DNA from 4 places in the Stappia indica genome. Region 2 is predicted to be linked to each of the others. Evidence: riboswitches for the same ligand, from Rfam matches in the RefSeq annotation. Region 2 holds a riboswitch; each other region holds the start of a gene.
What was found. A riboswitch is a leader RNA that binds a small molecule or an ion and turns the genes downstream of it on or off. The one in region 2 is predicted to bind cobalamin.
Positions count from the first base shown of each region.

Region 1 (4,462 bases), 860 kb from region 2:
GCTTGCCCGTCTGTATCTCACACGTTATAGCGTAACGCAACAATGTAATCTTATAACATGTCAGCCGATACGGAGACGATCATGACGCTTGCCCGCACACTGCTGCTGTCCGCCTCGCTGCTGGTTGCGACGAGTGCCGCAGGGCATGCCGCACCGAAGGTGGTGGCCTCGATCAAGCCGGTCCATTCGCTCGTCGCCTCGGTGATGCAGGGTGTGGCCGAGCCGCAGCTGATCATCGAGGGCGCCGGATCGCCGCACACCTACAGCCTGCGCCCCTCGCAGGCGCGGGCGCTGCAGGAGGCCGACCTGATCTTCTGGATCGGCCATGAGCTGGAGGCCTTCCTTGAAAAGCCGGTCGAGACCATCGGCACCGGCGCGAAGTCCATCGAGCTGATCGACGCGCACGGCCTCGTCAAGCTGCCCTTCCGCGAGGGCGGCGCGTTCGAGGGCCATGATCATGGGGAGCACGGGGGGGAGCATGGACATGCCGACCATGACGAGGACAAGCACGACGACCATGCCGGCCACGACCATGACGAGACGCATGGGCATGACGACGGGCACGGGCATGCCCATGGCGCCTTCGACGCGCATATCTGGCTCGATCCGGAAAACGCCAAGGCCATGGTGAGCGAGATCGCCGAGGCGCTGTCGGCAGCCGATCCGGACAACGCCGCTGCCTATGAGGCCAATGCGGCCAAGACCGTCGAGCGGATCGAGACGATGCGCACCGACATCGACGCGCGGCTGGCGCCGCTGCGCGGCAAGGGCTTCATCGTCTTCCACGACGGCTACCAGTATTTCGAGAAGCGCTTCGGCGTGACCGCCTCCGGCTCGATCACCGTCAGCCCGGAAGTGATGCCGGGCGCGGAGCGCGTCACCGAGATCAAGGCACGCATCGGCGAGCTGGGCGCGACCTGCGTCTTCGCCGAGCCGCAGTTCGAGCCGAAGCTGATCCAGGTGGTGACCGAGGGCACCAAGGCCCGCTCGGGCGTGCTCGACCCGCTGGGCGCGGAGCTTGCCGACGGGCCGGACCTCTATTTCGGCCTGATCGACGGGCTCGCCAGCTCGATGGAACAGTGCCTTGGCAGCAACGGCTGAGGCTTTCCCCTCCCCCAAGGGGATGGGAGGCCGTGCCCTTCTCTCAGGATGTCATCCCGGTCAAGCAAAGCGCAGAACCGGGAACCATTGGCACCCGCAGCAAGCGTGAGGCGGAGGGCGTTGGCGGTCTCCCCGGCTGTCATACCTGCGAAGGCAGGTATCCAGTATCCGCCGGGATGGGCAGGTTTGCGCAAGCAGTTCCCCAGCCTCGGCGAGGGGCGCTCGCGGCGACGTCACGGCTCGGGCCGCACGACCTGGGGTTACTGGATCCCGGTCTTCGGCTGCGCCGAAACCGGGACGACAGGCGGAGCGTGGGCGCGCGTCGGCGTGTCCTCGCAACCGCTCTGGGAACGAATGGGCCCCGGATCTCGCGATGCTCGTCCGGGGTGACGGCAGAGAGGATGCGAGGCCGTGCCCTTCTCTCAGGTTGTCATTCCGGCGCGCGCTCCGCGTGCCCAAGGGTACGGCCGTGGGAATAGAAGATCGTGGCGGTTCCGGCCGCCATTCTTTCGGTCAAGCAATGTTATGTAATAACATAATAAGCCAATCCGGCGCTGGCAGCCTCCGCCTGCCCGCCGTCAACCAGGAGTTTTCGCGATGGACAATCGCCTCCCCGTCACCGTCCTGTCCGGCTTTCTGGGCGCCGGCAAGACGACCCTGCTCAACCACATCCTCAACAATCGCGAGGGGCTGCGGGTCGCCGTCATCGTCAACGACATGAGCGAGGTGAACATCGATGCCAGCCTGGTGCGCGAGGGCGGCGGCAACGTCTCGCGAACCCAGGAGCGGCTGGTGGAGATGACCAATGGCTGCATCTGCTGCACGCTGCGCGAGGACCTGTTGCGCGAGGTGCAGGCGCTGGCGACAGAAGGCCGCTTCGACCACCTGGTGATCGAATCCACCGGCATTTCCGAGCCGCTGCCGGTCGCCTCGACCTTCGAGTTCCGTGACGAGGAGGGCGAGAGCCTGAGCGACGTGGCGCGGCTCGACTCGATGGTGACGGTGGTGGATGCGGCAAGCCTCCTGAAGGACTACGGCTCCACCGACTTCCTCACAGAGCGGGGAGAATCGCTCGGCGAGGAGGACGAGCGCACGCTGGTCGACCTGCTCGTCGACCAGATCGAGTTCGCCGACACGATCATCCTCAACAAGGTGAGCGATGCCCGCCCGCAGGACCTTGCAGCCGCGCGCCAGATCGTGCGCGGTCTGAACCCGGACGCGGTGGTGATGGAAACCGACCGCTCGGCGGTCCCCTTGCGCGACGTGCTGGGCACCGGCCGTTTCGACTTCGAAAAGGCGCATGAACATCCGCTGTGGTTCAAGGAGCTGAACGGCTTTGCCGACCATGTGCCGGAAACGGAGGAATACGGCATCCGCTCCTTCGTCTACCGGGCGCGCCGGCCCTTCGCCCCGCGCGCGCTGAGCCGCTTCGTGCACAAGAGCTGGCCGGGGGTGATCCGCGCCAAGGGCTTCTTCTGGCTGGCGACGCGGCCGCAGTTCGTCGGCGAGATCAGCCAGGCCGGCGCCTTCGTCACCACCGAAAAGCGCGGATTGTGGTGGTCGGCGGTGCCGCGCCAGCACTGGCCCGAGTCGCCCGACTGGCGGCGGGCGATGGAGCCCTACATGCATCCCGTGTGGGGCGACCGGCGGCAGGAGATCGTCTTCATCGGCACCGCCGGCATGGATGAAGCGGCGATCCGGGCCGAGCTCGACGCGGCACTGGTCGCCGACACCGGCTTCCATCCGGAGCGCTGGACCGGGCTCGACGACCCCTTCCCCGCCTGGGGCAGCGCGGCGGCCTAGGTCGTGAACTCATAATTCTGACGAGAAACGGTATGCCCGAACCCGATCGGATACAAGAAGCAAGACCGCAGGAAACCATCAGGTTTTCAAGGGTTTGCGACGCTGTTGCCGGCGGGTTCCGGCATACCCGAAGGGCGTCGGTCGAGCTGCGATCTGCGGCGTCGGACCGCTCGGCCGGGGGACCTGCCCCGGCCCTCGCGATCCTCCTGGCATATCTTTGCCCGACCGGACGCCGTTTCCGGCACAATTATGAGTCCACGACCTGAACCAGCGACGATGGCTTTGGGTGATTGGCCTTGAAGCGGTCCCCGTCATCTGCCAGTTTGGCGGCGATGGTTGCCGACGGCCGAACCGCCAGAGGCATGAAAAGGGAACACGGTGAGGCGTACCCATCAGGGGCCGAGACCGTGGCTGCCCCCGCAACTGTAAGCGGCCGGGGCCGACGTCCTTTACCGGACGAATGGCCCAGGCCCAGCCGCACGATGCCACTGCCCGAAGCCGGGCGGGAAGGCGCGGCCGGGCCGGACCCGCGAGCCAGGAGACCTGCCATCTCCCGCAACGACGACCGGACGGGGTGTTCCGGGAAGGTAGCCATGACACGCAACGATTCCATCTTCCGCCCATCCAGGGTCTTTGTCCGCAGCCTGCCGAACCTTGCGGCCGAACGCGCGGGGCAGCGCCATGGCGCATGATCTCGCGCTCGGCGAACGCCGCATGGAGGCAGCGCCTGAAATGCGCCGGCACTGCATCACCGTATGCACCACCTGCCGGGACCCGGAAACGCGCGCGCGCCCGGGTGCGGACCTCATCGAGACCCTGAACGCGGCGCTTGCCGAAAACGGTCTGGCGCATGTGAGCGTTGAGGGCGCGGCCTGCATGGCCGGCTGCTCGCGCCCCTGCACGGTCGCCTATCAGGCCGAGTGCAAGGCGAGCTATCTCTTTGGCGACATCGAGCCGGCGCGCGACGTGGAGACGCTTGTCGCCTTCGCCCGGCAATATGCCGAGCTCGAGGACGGCTGGTGCTCCTCGCTGCAGCGCCCGGACGGGCTGAAGGGCAAGACGCTGGCGCGCATGCCCGCCCTGCCCGCTTTCGCCCCCGGAGTGCCGGGGCGGAGGGACAGCGCATGAGCCATCACAGCGGAACCCCGGTGGTGCTGGAGCTGCAAAAGGTCGGCTACCGGCCGCGCGGCGCGGATGCGCTCCTCTCCGACCTGACGCTGCATGTGCATGACGGCGAGATCCTCGTCGTCGCCGGGCCCAATGGTGCCGGCAAGTCGACGCTGATCCGGCTGATCGCCGGGCTGAGCGAACCGACCGGCGGCGAGATGCGGCTCGGCGGCAAGCCGTATCGCGACGTGCCTATCACCGAGCGCGCCCGCATCATCGCCTATGTCGGCCAGAGCGAGGAAAGCTGCGACCGGCTGACCGTCTCGCAATATGTCTCGCTCGGCCAGCTGCCGCATCACCGCACCGGCGGGCGCGAGGCGAGCACCAGGGCGACCGACGAGGCGCTGGCGCTGGCCGACCTGACGCGGTTTGCCGGCCGGCGCATGGGCGA
Region 1 is NZ_CP046908.1:5,087,387-5,091,848, reverse strand. Features, by position in the region: gene znuA (zinc ABC transporter substrate-binding protein ZnuA) at 82-1,101, shown strand; gene GH266_RS23105 (GTP-binding protein) at 1,699-2,904, shown strand; cobalamin riboswitch at 3,221-3,469, shown strand; gene GH266_RS23100 (DUF1636 family protein) at 3,586-4,032, shown strand; gene GH266_RS23095 (ABC transporter ATP-binding protein) at 4,029-4,462, shown strand, end outside.
Region 1: it holds a riboswitch for cobalamin, as region 2 does, so the genes downstream of both, GH266_RS23100 (DUF1636 family protein) here and GH266_RS19655 (TonB-dependent receptor plug domain-containing protein) in region 2, are expected to answer to the same signal.

Region 2 (4,462 bases):
CCCGACATGGACGAGGCTGCGGTCGGTCAGCGAGCCGAGCATCCAGAAGACGATTTCCAGCGCCGCAAAGGGGCTCGGCGCCAGGTTCAGCGCCAGCGAGGTCAGCGCCCCGGCGAGCGAGGACAGGGCGACACCGGCGAGGATGATGACCAGAATATCGCCGGAGCGCCCCACCAGCATCTGCACCAGCATCACCGCGATCAGCGCCCCGGCCAGCGCGCAGAGCGGCAGCGCATAAGGGTGCAGCGCCGTCAGCCCGGCATAAATGGCGATCACCGCGCCGAGCGAGGCACTCGCGGAAATGCCGAGCAGGCCCGGCTCGGCCAGCGGATTGCGCAGGAAGCCCTGCAGCACCGCCCCCGACAGGCCGAGGATCGCGCCGATGGCCGCCCCCAGCAGCGTGCGCGGCAGGCGGATCTCGGCGAGGATCAGCGCCTCTGCGCTTTGCGTGTCGCGAAACGCCGCGGCGAGCGTCAGCGGATCGATCCACACCTGGCCGATCCCGAGCGAGGCGAGGAACAGCAGCACGACCAGCAGGCCAAGGCCGGCCAGCAGCAACGGATAGCGCCGGTCCGCGGTCATTGCACCCTCTCCCGGGGCAGCGACGCTTGGCCGCCGATCTCCGCCCGCAGCTTTGCCACCGCCTCCAGCGTCAGCGGCGTGCCGCAGATCCAGGCGCGGCTGTCGGCGGAAACCCGCCGCTCGCCGCCGAAGCGCGCATCCAGCACCGGATGGCGCAGGATTTCCGCTGCGCGCGAAGGATCGCCGAGCGAGCGCTCCCACAGCAGCACATAGTCCGGGTCGGCCAGCACCAATGCCTCCAGCGGCAACCGCGTCGTCCCGGTGATCTCCAGTTCCTCGCCGAGATGGCGCAGGCCCGCCGCGCCGACGATCTCGTTTTCCAGCGTGCCGCCGCCGGTGGTGTAGCTGTTGGCGCCGAAGGAGCCGAGCACCGGAGCATCTTCGTCCGGCGGTGCGGCGGCAAGGGCGCCCGCCTCCGCATCGAAGGCGGCGATCAGCCGCGCGGCCTGTGCCTTGCGGCCGAGAAGATCGCCCATCCGTCGGACATTTTCGCGAATGTCGGCAAAACTGTTCGCCGGAGCAAACTCCTCCACCCGGCGCCCCAGGCGCCGCAGCAGGTTGACCGTCGCCCGCCGCGTATAGGTCCCGGCAATCACCAGGTCGGGGTCGAGGCGCAGGATCTCCTCCGCCAGCCCGTGATTGAGGGCGAGCCCGGCCGTCTGCCCGCTCATCAGGGAGACATCGGGCCTCGCCGCCAGATAGGACACCGAGACCAGCTGGCCGGGCGCTGCCACCAGCATGGCGATCTGGTCGGTGCACAGGTTCATCGAGACGACGCGCCGGGGCGCATCGCCTGCCGCCAGAGCGGCAGGGGCCGGAAACGACAGCGCCAGCAGGGCGGCGAGGACACCCCTCGCCGCCGCCCGCTTCGCGTCAGAAGCTTGCCTTGATGCCCGCATAGGCGGTCAATCCTTGTGAGTTGTAGCTGTAGACTTCCTGGTACTGCTGATCGAGCAGGTTCTCGACCCGGCCGTAGAGCGTGAAATTGTCGGAGACCTTGTAGTCGGCACCGACATTGACGAGGAAATACTCGGACAGCGTCACCCGGGTCTGCGGCGTTGCGCTGATGAACTCGCTGTCCTTCATCCGGCCGTTGAAGATCGTGTCGAGGAAGAGGTTGCCGCGCCCGTCATGGAAGGCATAGGTCAGGCTGAGCGAGGCCGAGTGCTTGGGCCTTCGCACCTCCTGCAGGCCTGTGGGCTCGGTCGCATCGAGATAGGTGTAGGTGCCCTTGGCGTAGAGGTCGGCCAGCAGCTCGACGCCAAGCGACACCTCGATGCCCTGGCGCCGGCTGATGCCCGCCATGTTGGCCGGCGAGGAGCCGACGCCCGGCACCCACGGCGTCCAGATCTCGTCTTCCAGCCGCTCGTTGAAATAGGTCACGTCGGCGACCGCCCGCCCGTCCCAGAACCGTTGCTCGATGCCGATGTCCCAGGCGAAGTTCTTCTCCGGCTGCAGGTTCGGGTTGCCGGTGAAGGTCGCCGGGATGAAGCCGAACTGCTCGGAAAAGGTCGGGTTGGTGACGCCGGTGCCGACGGAGGCGTGGAACCGCGTGCCGGTCTCGTGCAGCTGATAGGCGGCGCTGGCGCTGTAGGTCAGCGTGTCCTTGAACTGGTCGTTGCGGTCGTAGCGCAGGCCCGCACTGAAGAACAGGGCGTCGAGGAACTCGCCGCGATACTCGGCGACATAGCTGGTCAGGTCGCGCTGCTTGCCGGGGATCTGCGAGGGATCGAAGGCGGGAAACGCGTTCTTGTAGTGCTCGCGCTCCCATTCGATGGCACCCGTCAGGCTGTGCTCGGCATCGAGGAAGTCCGGCGTCGCCGCCGTCACCGTCGCCTGATAGCTCAGGTGCAGCCGGCGGTCGTCATTGCCGTTCATGCTGCCGCCGTTGAGGCCGCGGCGCTCCAGGCCGGTGTATTCGGCGCGCGCCTTCTGCACCAGGCGGTCGTCGAACAGCGACCAGGACAGGCCGACGCCGGTGTAGAACTCCTTCGTCGCGTTGTGGCCGGGCGTGTCGATGACGAGGCCTTCGGTCGGCGTCGGCGGCCAGGCGGAGTCCTGGTCGTCCGTGTCCGACTTGCGGTCGACATAGCGGGCGCTGAGGTCGAGGCTCAGGGCGTCGGTGATGTCCCAGTTGAAGCGGCCGTTCAGCGTGGCGTTGCGGTCGCCGTCCTTTTCCGAGCCGAACTGCGAGATGTTGAAACCTTCGTTCTGGCGCCAGGCGCCGGAGACCGCGATGTCGTATCTCTCGCCGCCGCCGCGCACGCCCACATGCCCGGCCACCGTCTTGTCGGTGCCCAGCTCGGTCCGGCCGGTGATTTCCAGGTCGTTGCGGATGCCGCCCTTGGTGGTGATGGCGATCACGCCGGAGCTGGCATTGGAGCCGTAGATGGCGCTTTGCGGGCCGCGCAGCACCTCGATCCGGTCGATATCGGCGACCTGCAGCCCGCCGAAGTCGAACTCGCCGCTGGAGGTCGCCGCCACCTCGACGCCGTCGATCAGCACCAGCACATGGTTGGCTTCCGAGCCGCGGATGCGGATCTGCGTCATGCCGCCATTGCCGCCGGTGCGAGACACGGCAAGGCCCGGCACCTTGCGCAGCGCATCGGCGACATAGCGCGTCTGCGTCGTCTCCAGCTCCTCACCGGTGATCACCGTATGCGCCCGGCCCACGGCCTCGGCGGCGACCGGCGTGCGCCCGGCCGACACGACGATCCGGCGAAGCTGCGTCGGTTCCTCTTCAAAGCCCTGGGCACGGGCATCGCCCGGCGCCGCACCCACGACAGCTCCCATTCCGGCCCCAACCACGGCAGCCAACGGCCCGGCGCGCAAGGCGCCACGCAAAATCGAACTCATCCAGACACACCCCTGACGTGCGCCGAAACGCCCCTCGGCGCTCCGTCGCGATACGGCACGAGCCGGCGAACGCGGGCGCGCCCCCCCGCGCGAAGACGCAAGGAAGCGGCCTGCGGGCGCAGGCGGTTTTCGGGTGTCACCTCAACGGAAAGCCGCGCCTCGACACACCCCGTATCGAAGGTCGGGTGACCGACAGGGGCAGGTCTCCTGGCTCACGGGTCATCGCGGACATTCACCTTCCCAACCCTGCCTTTGCCGGCAGGATCAGTGGCCTTCGAACGTCCACTCTCCGTTCACAGTTGCGGGGGCAGCCACGGTTTCGGTCCCTGTTGGGTACGCCTCACCGTGTTCCCTTTTCATCCGGACATGTCCGGAACCTCTGTCGCCTCGAATGAGAGCGGTTTCGCGCGCCAGAGTCAATCTCCTGTCAATGTCCTGAATGCAGGTGCAGCCGGACGCTGCGTTAGATGACTTCCCGGCGCGGCGGGGCGCGAGGCGCGCTCGCCTGAGCAGGCGAATCCACCCCTTGTCCGGCATCCCGCAAAGCCACGACTTGACTTTCTCCCCGCAAGCACCGACCTTCGGGGGATGTACACGACCGCTCCGCGCCTGCTTTCCATTTTCAGGGTGTGCCCCATCGCGGGACACTGACCCCCGGCTAGGTCGCGTCGCGCCCCGGCCGCGGGGCACAGGCCGGCTCGTCCCCTCACGGGCAGACAGCAGGCCACACAGGCGGCGAACAACTTCCCACAACAGATCATGACCGCTCGACGCGCGCTCTCGTGCGTCGGCGGCCTTACAACATTGCAAGGATGCCGAGAATGGCTCCAGCCACCCAGAAGAAGCGCAAGCCCGCCATCACCGTGACCCGCTCGGACCACGAGCGGCTGTCCGGGCTTGCCGACTCCATTTCCACCCGCAATCCCGCTGTCGCGGATCAGCTGGCGAGCGAGCTCGACCGCGCCCGCGTCGTCGACGACCGGCGCATTTCCGCCGATGTCGTGCGCATGGGATCGCGGCTGCG
Region 2 is NZ_CP046908.1:4,228,639-4,233,100, reverse strand. Features, by position in the region: gene GH266_RS19665 (FecCD family ABC transporter permease) at 1-582, opposite strand, end outside; gene GH266_RS19660 (ABC transporter substrate-binding protein) at 579-1,481, opposite strand; gene GH266_RS19655 (TonB-dependent receptor plug domain-containing protein) at 1,456-3,363, opposite strand; cobalamin riboswitch at 3,619-3,834, opposite strand; gene rnk (nucleoside diphosphate kinase regulator) at 4,260-4,462, shown strand, end outside.

Region 3 (4,462 bases), 600 kb from region 2:
GGCCTCGTCATCGCCGACCCCTGGAGCACGCGGCTGCGCCTGACCGCGGCCTGAGGCCGGGGCGAAGGAGGGCGGGGCCGCTCAGGCCTTGGCCTCCGCGGCCTCGATCTCTTCCAGAAGCGCACGCAGCAACCCGGCCAGCGCCTCGCGCTCAGTCGGGGCAAGGCTTGCGAGATACCGCGCCTCGTTCGCCATGTCCGCCCGGAACGCCTCTTCCGCCAGCGAGATCCCGGCCGGCGTCAGCACGACCTCGAGGCTGCGTCCGTCGCTCGCCGATTTCTCGCGCGCGACCAGCCCCGCCTTTTCCAGCCGCGCCAGCCGATGGGTCAGCCCGCCCGAGGAGATCATCAGCGTCGAATAGAGCTCCGTCGGCGTCAGCCGGTAGGGTGGGCCGGAGCGGCGCAAAGTCGAGATGACGTCGAACTCGCCGCGGTCGAGGCCGAAGCCCGCGAAGGTCTTCTCGATGCTGCCGCCGGCCAGCAGCGTCAGCCGCCGCGCGCGGCCGAGGATGGCCATCGGCTCGGTGTCGAGATCCGGCAGCTCCCGCGCCCACTGCGCCCTCAGCCTGTCCACATGATCCGCCATGGCATCTCCCGCTCTGCGTCACTGCCGCCGCTCGAAGGCGGCCGCACGGCTCAGTCTCTCGATATCAAGATATTTATCTTGACGCAAAGACAAATCTCCGGAAGTATCTTCACGTCAAGATAAATGGAGGAGAGATTGTCATGACAGTCGGTGCTCACGCCAATGTCGATGTGGCCGGACGGCCCGATATCTCGGTGCGCCGCCATCGGTCGCCGGCTCCGGGCGAAAGCCCGACGGTGCGTTTCGAGGGGAAGGATTACGGCTCGCCGGTTTCCATGTTCGTCACCGACAGCGCGCCGGGCACCGGGTCGCAGCTGCATGTCCATCCCTATCGCGAAACCTGGGTGGTGCGGAAAGGCGAGGCGGAGTTCCTGGTCGGCGGCGAGCGGCTGTGCGCCTCTGCCGGGGACATCGTCGTTGCGCCGGCCGATGTGCCGCACCGCTATCTCAATGTCGGAACCGGCCAGCTGGAGCTGGTCTGCATCCATCCGTCCGACACGATCCGCCAGCAGGATCTTTAGACAAAGGAAATCAGCCATGTCGTCGACCGACAGCAAGCCGCCGGTGAAGGGGCCGGCCTCCTACTTTCCCTCCATCGAGAAAAAATACGGCCGTCCCATCGCCGAATGGAAAGATCTGATCCGTTCGCAATCCGGCCTGAAACACATGGAACTGGTGGCCTGGCTGAAGGCGACGCACGGGCTCGGGCACGGCCACGCCAATGCGCTGGTCGCCCATACGCTCGCCGAGGAGACGTGAGGGCGGGCGCTGTCTTGCGCGTCCGGCCGAACCTGTCAGACTCGCGAAGGGTCTCGCGCCCCGAATGAGGGAACTTGGCCAGGCCGCGGCGCGTTGGCCTCGGAGGAGGGGCTCGGTCCCCGAATGTGATTTTTCGCGAAATGTCGAGGCAAAGCTCATGGATGCGTCCACCCTGCCGGCTCTTTTCGGGTTTCTGGCAGCCTGTTTTCTCGCCGCCCTGACCGGGGCGCTGTTCCGCCCCGGCGAGTGGTACGAGCAGCTGAAGAAGCCGTCCTGGCGACCGCCCAACAAGCTGTTCGCGCCGGTCTGGACGGTGCTCTACGTGATGATCGCGGTGTCCGGCTGGCTGGTCTGGCGCGAGGCGGGCTTTGCAGGTGCCGCCCTGCCGTTCACCGTCTACGGCATCCAGCTGGTGCTCAACGGCATCTGGACGCCGCTGTTCTTCGGCCTGCACCGCCCGGACCTCGGCATGATCGACATCGTGCTGGTGTGGCTGTCGATTGTCGCGACGATTCTACTGTTCTGGCCGTTGCACATGCTCGCAGCGCTGCTGCTCGTGCCCTATCTCGCCTGGGTCACCTTCGCCGCCGCGCTGAACTTCTCGATCTGGCAGCTGAACCGGGAGGGGTGAGGGCAACGCAAATCACCGCGCGGCGCGATGCGTCGTGCGGTGGCAGCAGATCGGATATTTGGAAGAATTGGAGAAGGAGTGGCTCCCCGGGCCGGATTCGAACCAGCGACCAAGCGGTTAACAGCCGCTTGCTCTACCACTGAGCTACCGGGGATCACAAGTCACGCGGGGCAGCTGCACCGCGTCGGTGGCAGGCGTATAGCAAACTGCGCCGCCGCTTGCCAAGCCCTTTGTCGCAAAACTTTTCCACAGTCGGAGCGCGCCGCGGGTATCGGGGCTTTTTCGCCTGCGTCGGCAAATGCTCCGCAGCGGAAGGCATGCAAGGCCTTTCCGCCTCGCTGCTGGACGCGGGCCCCTTCGGCAGGCTATGAGTCGTCATCCTCCGGTCCTTTCTGACGGACGAAGTCCGATGAAAGGGGAAAGTCGGAATGCGGTGGGGGAGGACCCAAATCGGGCTCCCGAATCCGCAGCTGCCCCCGCAACTGTGAGCGGCGAGCCTTCCTGCGTGAACCACTGGGCCTTTCGGTCCGGGAAGGGCAGGGCGAGGCATTGACCCGCGAGCCAGGAGACGAGCCGGATCATCCGGACCCTTTCTCAAGGGCCCGGCCCGAAACGTCACGCGCCGTCGGGTGGACGGCAGGAGGCCAGAATGTTCCCGTTGAAGGGCGCCCGCCGCTTCAGCTCTCCCGGCATATCCAGCCGCGGGGAGACCTGCGCGTGAGCGATGCTCCCGCATCCGGTTCTGTACAGGTCACGGCCCGCACCGTGCTGGTGACGGGCGGCGCACGCTCGGGCAAGAGCCTTTATGCCGAAGGGCTGGTGAACGCGTCGCAGCGCGAGCGCGTCTATGTCGCCACCTGCACGCCCTTCGACGACGAGATGCACCAGCGCATCGACCGCCACCGCGACCAGCGGGGCGAGGGCTGGCGCACCATCGAGGAGCCGCGCGATCTGACCGGCGTCATCGCCGCCGAAAGCACGGAGGGGCGCGCCATCCTCGTCGATTGCCTGACGCTGTGGCTCAGCAACCTCATATTCGCCGAGGCCGATCCGGAAGCGGAAACGGCCCGGCTCGCCGGGGCGCTGCGTGCCGCGCCCGGCCCCGTCGTTCTCGTCACCAACGAGGTCGGCTCGGGCATCGTGCCCGACAACGCGCTCGCCCGCCGCTTTCGCGACGAGCAGGGTCGCCTCAATCGCCGCATCGCGGAACTCGCCGATGTAGCGGTGCTTGTCGCCGCCGGCCTGCCGCTCGTTCTCAAGCCATCCCACCTCCAGCCGGAGATCCGTCTATGACCGCTTCCACGCCCCGCACTGCCGGCAAGATCCCGGCCACCATCGTCACCGGCTTCCTGGGGGCCGGCAAGACGACCCTGCTCTCCAACCTGCTGCGCGAGGCGAAGGGCAAGCGCATCGCCCTCATCGTCAACGAGTTCGGCGACATGGGCTTCGACGGCTCTCTGGTTGACGGCTGCGCCGATCCGGACTGCGCCGCGGAAGAGGTGGTGGAACTGACCAACGGCTGCATCTGCTGCACCGTCGCCGACGATTTCCTCCCCACCATGGAAATGCTGATCGCCCGTGACGAGGCGCCGGACCACATCGTCATCGAGACCTCGGGCCTTGCCCTGCCGCAGCCGCTGGTGCGCGCCTTTTCCTGGCCGAGCGTCCGGAACCGGGTGACGGTGGACGCGGTGGTGACGGTGGTGGATGTGGCGGCCGTCGCCGAAGGGCGGGTGACGGGCGACGAGGTGGCGCTGGCCGCGCAGCGCGCCGCCGACGAGGCGCTGGACCACGACAGCCCGGTGGAGGAACTGTTCGAGGACCAGCTGGTCTGCGCCGATCTCGTCGTGCTGAACAAGGCCGATCTCGTCGACGCGGCGACGCTGGAGCGCGTGCGCGCCGAGGTCGCCGGCCGGGTTCGCGCGGCGGTGGAGATCGTTGCGGCGGAAAAGGGCATGCTCGCCGCCGACGTGCTGCTCGGCCGGATGAGCGCCTCGGAAGAGGACATGCACGGGCGCGAGAGCCATCACGAGCATCATCACCACGACGACCACGACCACGACCATGATCACGACGACGACGATCATGACCACGATCATCACCATCATCATCACGACCATGACGACTTCGTCAGCCATGTGGTCGAGCTCGCCCCGCTGGCCTCGCTGAAGGACCTGGAGGCGCGCGTTGCCGCCGCCATGGCGGTGCCCGGCGTGCTGCGCATCAAGGGCGCGGTCGGCATCGAGGGCAAGGCGGCCCCGGCGATGGTGCAGGCGGTCGGCCCGCGCGTCGAGGCGTGGTTTGCACGCGATGCACGCGGTCCCGGCCGGGTCGTTGTGATCGGCCTTGCCGGCTTCGACCTTGCCCGCGTCGAGGGCCTGCTCGCCAGCGCGCTCGCGGCCTGATCCGGGCGGCAGGCTAGGCACGGCGACAGGGCAGGAGACGGCATGCATATTCTCGCAGGGCGCAGCGGACGCATCGACCAGG
Region 3 is NZ_CP046908.1:4,828,134-4,832,595, forward strand. Features, by position in the region: gene GH266_RS22145 (VOC family protein) at 1-54, shown strand, start outside; gene GH266_RS22150 (MarR family winged helix-turn-helix transcriptional regulator) at 82-585, opposite strand; gene GH266_RS22155 (cupin domain-containing protein) at 726-1,106, shown strand; gene GH266_RS22160 (DUF4287 domain-containing protein) at 1,123-1,344, shown strand; gene GH266_RS22165 (TspO/MBR family protein) at 1,502-1,975, shown strand; tRNA gene GH266_RS22170 (tRNA-Asn) at 2,055-2,129, opposite strand; cobalamin riboswitch at 2,342-2,567, shown strand; gene cobU (bifunctional adenosylcobinamide kinase/adenosylcobinamide-phosphate guanylyltransferase) at 2,693-3,268, shown strand; gene cobW (cobalamin biosynthesis protein CobW) at 3,265-4,380, shown strand; gene cobN (cobaltochelatase subunit CobN) at 4,423-4,462, shown strand, end outside.
Region 3: it holds a riboswitch for cobalamin, as region 2 does, so the genes downstream of both, cobU (bifunctional adenosylcobinamide kinase/adenosylcobinamide-phosphate guanylyltransferase) here and GH266_RS19655 (TonB-dependent receptor plug domain-containing protein) in region 2, are expected to answer to the same signal.

Region 4 (4,462 bases), 800 kb from region 2:
ACAACTATCCCGACATGACCTATCTGGAAGAGACCTATTACCACCGTCTCGACCCGTCGACGGGCTTCGGCATCCAGCGCGTCTTCACCGAGGACGGCAGCCTCGACCAGACGATGGCGGTGTCGGACGGCGACGTCGTGCTGGTCCCGAAAGGCCACCATCCGTGCGGCGCGCCCTACGGCTACCAGATGTACTATCTGAACGTGATGGCCGGCCCCTTGCGCAAATGGCGCTTCAAGAACCACCCAGACCACGACTGGATCGCGCAGCGAGACGCGAAGGCCTAGGTTTAAGAGGCTGATATTCAAACGAAAAACGCCCGGACGAGGTCTCGCTCGCCCGGGCGTTTTCATGCGTGTTCCCGGCCTCGCAAATTTCGAGACGGATTTTGCAAAATTCCGATGCAAACGGCGCGAATTTCGAGAATGCGCTCTCAATCTCGCGAAAACCTGCCTCCGGACCGGGTCACGGGCCGAAAAGCACCCGCTCGAGCGGGTTATCCCCGCTCGGGCTGAGGGCGGTAAAGTGGTGGCCGCTCACCCACCGATGAGCAGGGCGGCACCAGCGAGCGCCGTCAGGCCGCCGAGCACCCGGGTCAGGGCGTGGCCGCGCGAGGAGGCGAGCTTGCCGAGGCCATTGCCGAGCGCGATGCCGGCGGCATGCAGCAGGGCGGTGGCGAGGGCGAAGCCGGCGCCGTAGGCGAACTGGGTTGCCGCGCCGATCTCGCCGCCATGGGCATGGCCGTGGAACAGGGCGAAGGCGGCGACGACGGCGGCCGAGCCGGCAACCGGCAGCCGGACGGCCAGCGCCACGAGCAGGCCGAGCGCCACGACCGAGGCGAGGATCGCCGGCTCGACGAAGGGCAGGGAGACGCCGGCAAGCGCGAGGGCGAAGCCGAGCAGCATGGTGCCGACGAAGGCGGCCGGCACGAGGGCGACAGCGCGGCCGCCGATCTGCCAGGCCCACAGGCCGACGGCGATCATCGCCAGGATGTGGTCGGCGCCGAACAGCGGGTGGCTGAAGCCGGCGGCGAAGGAGCCGTGCTCGCCGGGATTGAGATGGGCAAGGGCCGGCGTCGCGGTAAGCGCCAGGGCGGCGGAGGTCGCGGCGAAGGCGGCGGCGCGGGCGCGCCGGGAAAGGGTGAACCTCGTCATGCAGTCGATCCTTTTCTCAAGTCGATCAGGACGCCCCGGAATGGGTCGCGCCAGTGCTTCGGGTCCTGTCAGGCTTCTCTTTCTTTCAGGCTGTTTTTCAGGTCGCCGGTTCCAAGGTGTTGGAGGCGTGGCCCCGAAAGGAAACCGGCCGCAACGTGCGGCCGGCAAGGCGTGCCGTCAGGCGGCAGCGTGGTAGAGGCGCTGCTGGAAGACGAGGCCGGTGCGGGCCTTGTCGAACAGCTTGGCGCCGGCGAGCACGGCAAGGTCGACCACCGGCTCGACGATGATCACCGTCAGGTAGGCGAGGCCGAAGCTGCCGACATTGGCAAGGTTCTCGGCGCTGAAGCCGCCGCCATAGAGCGCCCAGAAGGCGACCCAGACGACGATGCCGCCCTGGTAGCTGGTCGACAAGGCCAGCGCCTGCTTGTAGCTGACGTCCTTGTAGGCGGTCTTCGCCGGGATGATGTTGCGCGCCAGCAGGCTCATGGCGAAGAGCGGCACGATCAGCGTCGTCAGGTTCATGCCGTATTGCGGCAGGTCGGCCGGCGCGAAGAACAGGCCCTGGGTGAGCAGGCCGAGCGCAAGGCCGATGCCGGCCGGACCGGCGCCCAAAATCAGATAGAGCGTCGAGCCGAGAATGACGTGGACCTCGGACACGCCGACCGGCTTGGTCGGCAGCACCTCGAAGAAACAGAAGACCAGCGCGGTCGCGATCACCGAGCGGACCACCAGGGCGGCAAAGCCCCCGTCGCGGCGTATCGTATCGATCGCCATCTTGCCGATCAGGCCGACGGAGGCGGCAGCGGTCGCCACGCTGAGAAGGATCTTGGCGCCGTCGACGACGCCGGGTTCGATATGCATGTTCAGCCTCCTTGGCGCACCCACCGTGCGCGGAGCTATGGGAAAGACGCGAGAAAGGCTCGCGCCGCGGCCGATGGCAGGTCTCCTGGCTCGCGGTTCATTGCGCCTGTCCACCTTCCCGGCTTGGGGCCAGTGGCATTCGGACAGCGCTCGCCGCTCACAGTTGCGGGGGCAGCCACGGATTCGGTCCCTGTTGGGTACGCCTCGCCGTGTTCCCTTTTCACCCGCGTCCGGCTTTGCCTCGCGGGTACCATCGATCTGCAATGCTAGAGGGCGGGGCGTCGGTGTGACAAGATCAATTTTCGTCCGATCCTGTTCGCAATACGGCGTTTCCCGCCGGGAAATCAGGCAGAGGCGGAAACCATCGGCATCCGCAGCGGGTGCTTGTGGCACTCGACCGTTCCCCGCGTCTTCCCGGACGAGGCCGAAGGCCGACGATCCGGGACCGGGGAGCCGGGGGCGCTTGCGGACGCGCTCGGGCATGGGGGCGGGCACCGTGCCTCTCCGGTTCCGGGTCGCGCTTCGCTTGCCCGGAATGACGCCAGGGGAGGTTGGAGCGAAGAACACCTGCCGGGGTTGCCAATGGTTCCCGGCTCTCCGGCTTCGCCTGCGGCCGGGATGACCTCGGAGGAGATGCAAGGTCATGCCTCCGCCGTCACCCCACCCACCCCACCGAGGTCACCCCGGGCAAGCGTAGCGCGACCCGGGGTCTATTGGTTTCCAGAGCGGACGTGAGGCGGGCGGCACTCGTTCCACCCTCCGCTGTCACGCCTGCGCAGGCAGGCGTCCAGTATCCGCCGGGGCTGATGGCAGCGCGAAGCTAGCCACCACCGGCGTTCCTGCGGCAGCGCTGAGGCCTCGCCCGAACCGTTCGGGGGTACTGGTTCCCGGTCTTCGGCTTCGCCGAAACCGGGACGACAGCCCTTGGGTGAGGCGGACGACGTGCTTTCCTCGCCGAGTTGCGAAAGATCGTCGTCGTCTTCACTGCCGGACTGAGAGACCACCTCAACGATCTGAGTTGATGACAGCCTGAGAAAGTGGCGCGGCCCTGGCTTCCCCTCTGCCGTCACCCCGGCCAAGCGAAGCGCGCGCCGGGGCCTATTGGCTGCCAGAGCGGTTGCGAGGACGCATCGGCGTGGGCGCATCCCCTTTTTGTGCGAGACCACGCGCAAGCCCCTCCGGCGTCTTCCCGGACGGCGCGCAAGCGCCGAGCCGGGACCGGGGAGCCGGGGGCGCTTGCGGACGCGCTCGGGCATGGGGGCGGGCACCGTGCCTCTCCGGTTCCGGCTCGCGCTTCGCTTGCCCGGAATGACGAGAGGAGAGGGAGGAGCGCGGGAGCCGGCGAAACGAAATGCAGGCCGGCGCAGTTCACCCCCCTCTGTCGGCTGTGCCGACATCTCCCCCTCAAGGGGGGAGAGGGGTGCGTGGGGCGGCGGAAAATCAGGCAGAACGACCCGCAGGCGGGCATGAAAAAGGGCGCGGCCCGTCAAGGCCGCGCCCGTTCCCCCTGTGCCCCGAGAAGCGAGGCGCTGTGCGTCAACGCTCCTCGGTCTGCAGACCCTTGAAGATCGCCACGCACATGAGCAGCAGCACGAGCGTGAAGGGAAGACCGGTCGAGATGACCATCGCCTGAAGCGAGCCCAGGCCGCCGCCGATCAGCAGCACGATGGCCACCAGCCCCTCGAAGGTGCACCAGAACACGCGCTGCGGCACCGGCGCGTCGACCTTGCCGCCGGCGGTGATCGTGTCGATCACCAGCGAGCCCGAGTCGGACGAGGTGACGAAGAACACGATGACCAGCACGATGGCGATGGTCGAGGTGATGGAGGCGAGCGGCAGGCCCTCGAGCATCGCGAAGAGCGACAGTTCCGGGCTGTAGCTGTCGATCACGTTGGCCTTGACCGCGCTGGTCGCCGGGTCGGAGAGGACCTGGTCGATGGCAACGCCGCCGAACACCGCCATCCACAGCACGCAGACGAGCGAGGGGATGATCAGCACGCAGGTGATGAACTCGCGCACCGTGCGGCCGCGGCTGACCCGGGCGATGAACATGCCGACGAAGGGCGACCAGGAGATCCACCACGCCCAGTAGAAGGCCGTCCAGCCCTGGCGGTAGTCGTCGTCGGTACGGCCGATCGGGTTCGACAGGCTGGGGAGGTCGGCGCCATAGGCCACGAGACCGGTGACGAAATCGCCGAGGATCGCGACCGTCGGGCCGGCGAACAGCACGAACAGCAGCAGCACCGCGGCGATCACCATGTTGATCTCCGACAGCACCTTGACGCCGCCGTCGAGCCCGCGCAGCACCGAGACCAGCGCGATGGAGGTGATGGCGACGATCAGGATCACCTGCACGGTGATCGTGTTCGGGATGCCGTAGATGTGCTCCAGGCCCGCATTGGCCTGCTGGGCGCCGAGGCCGAGCGAGGTGGCAAGGCCGAACAGCG
Region 4 is NZ_CP046908.1:5,026,049-5,030,510, forward strand. Features, by position in the region: gene iolB (5-deoxy-glucuronate isomerase) at 1-287, shown strand, start outside; gene GH266_RS22845 (HupE/UreJ family protein) at 537-1,154, opposite strand; gene GH266_RS22850 (energy-coupling factor ABC transporter permease) at 1,332-2,015, opposite strand; cobalamin riboswitch at 2,074-2,285, opposite strand; gene GH266_RS22855 (BCCT family transporter) at 3,552-4,462, opposite strand, start outside.
Region 4: it holds a riboswitch for cobalamin, as region 2 does, so the genes downstream of both, GH266_RS22850 (energy-coupling factor ABC transporter permease) here and GH266_RS19655 (TonB-dependent receptor plug domain-containing protein) in region 2, are expected to answer to the same signal.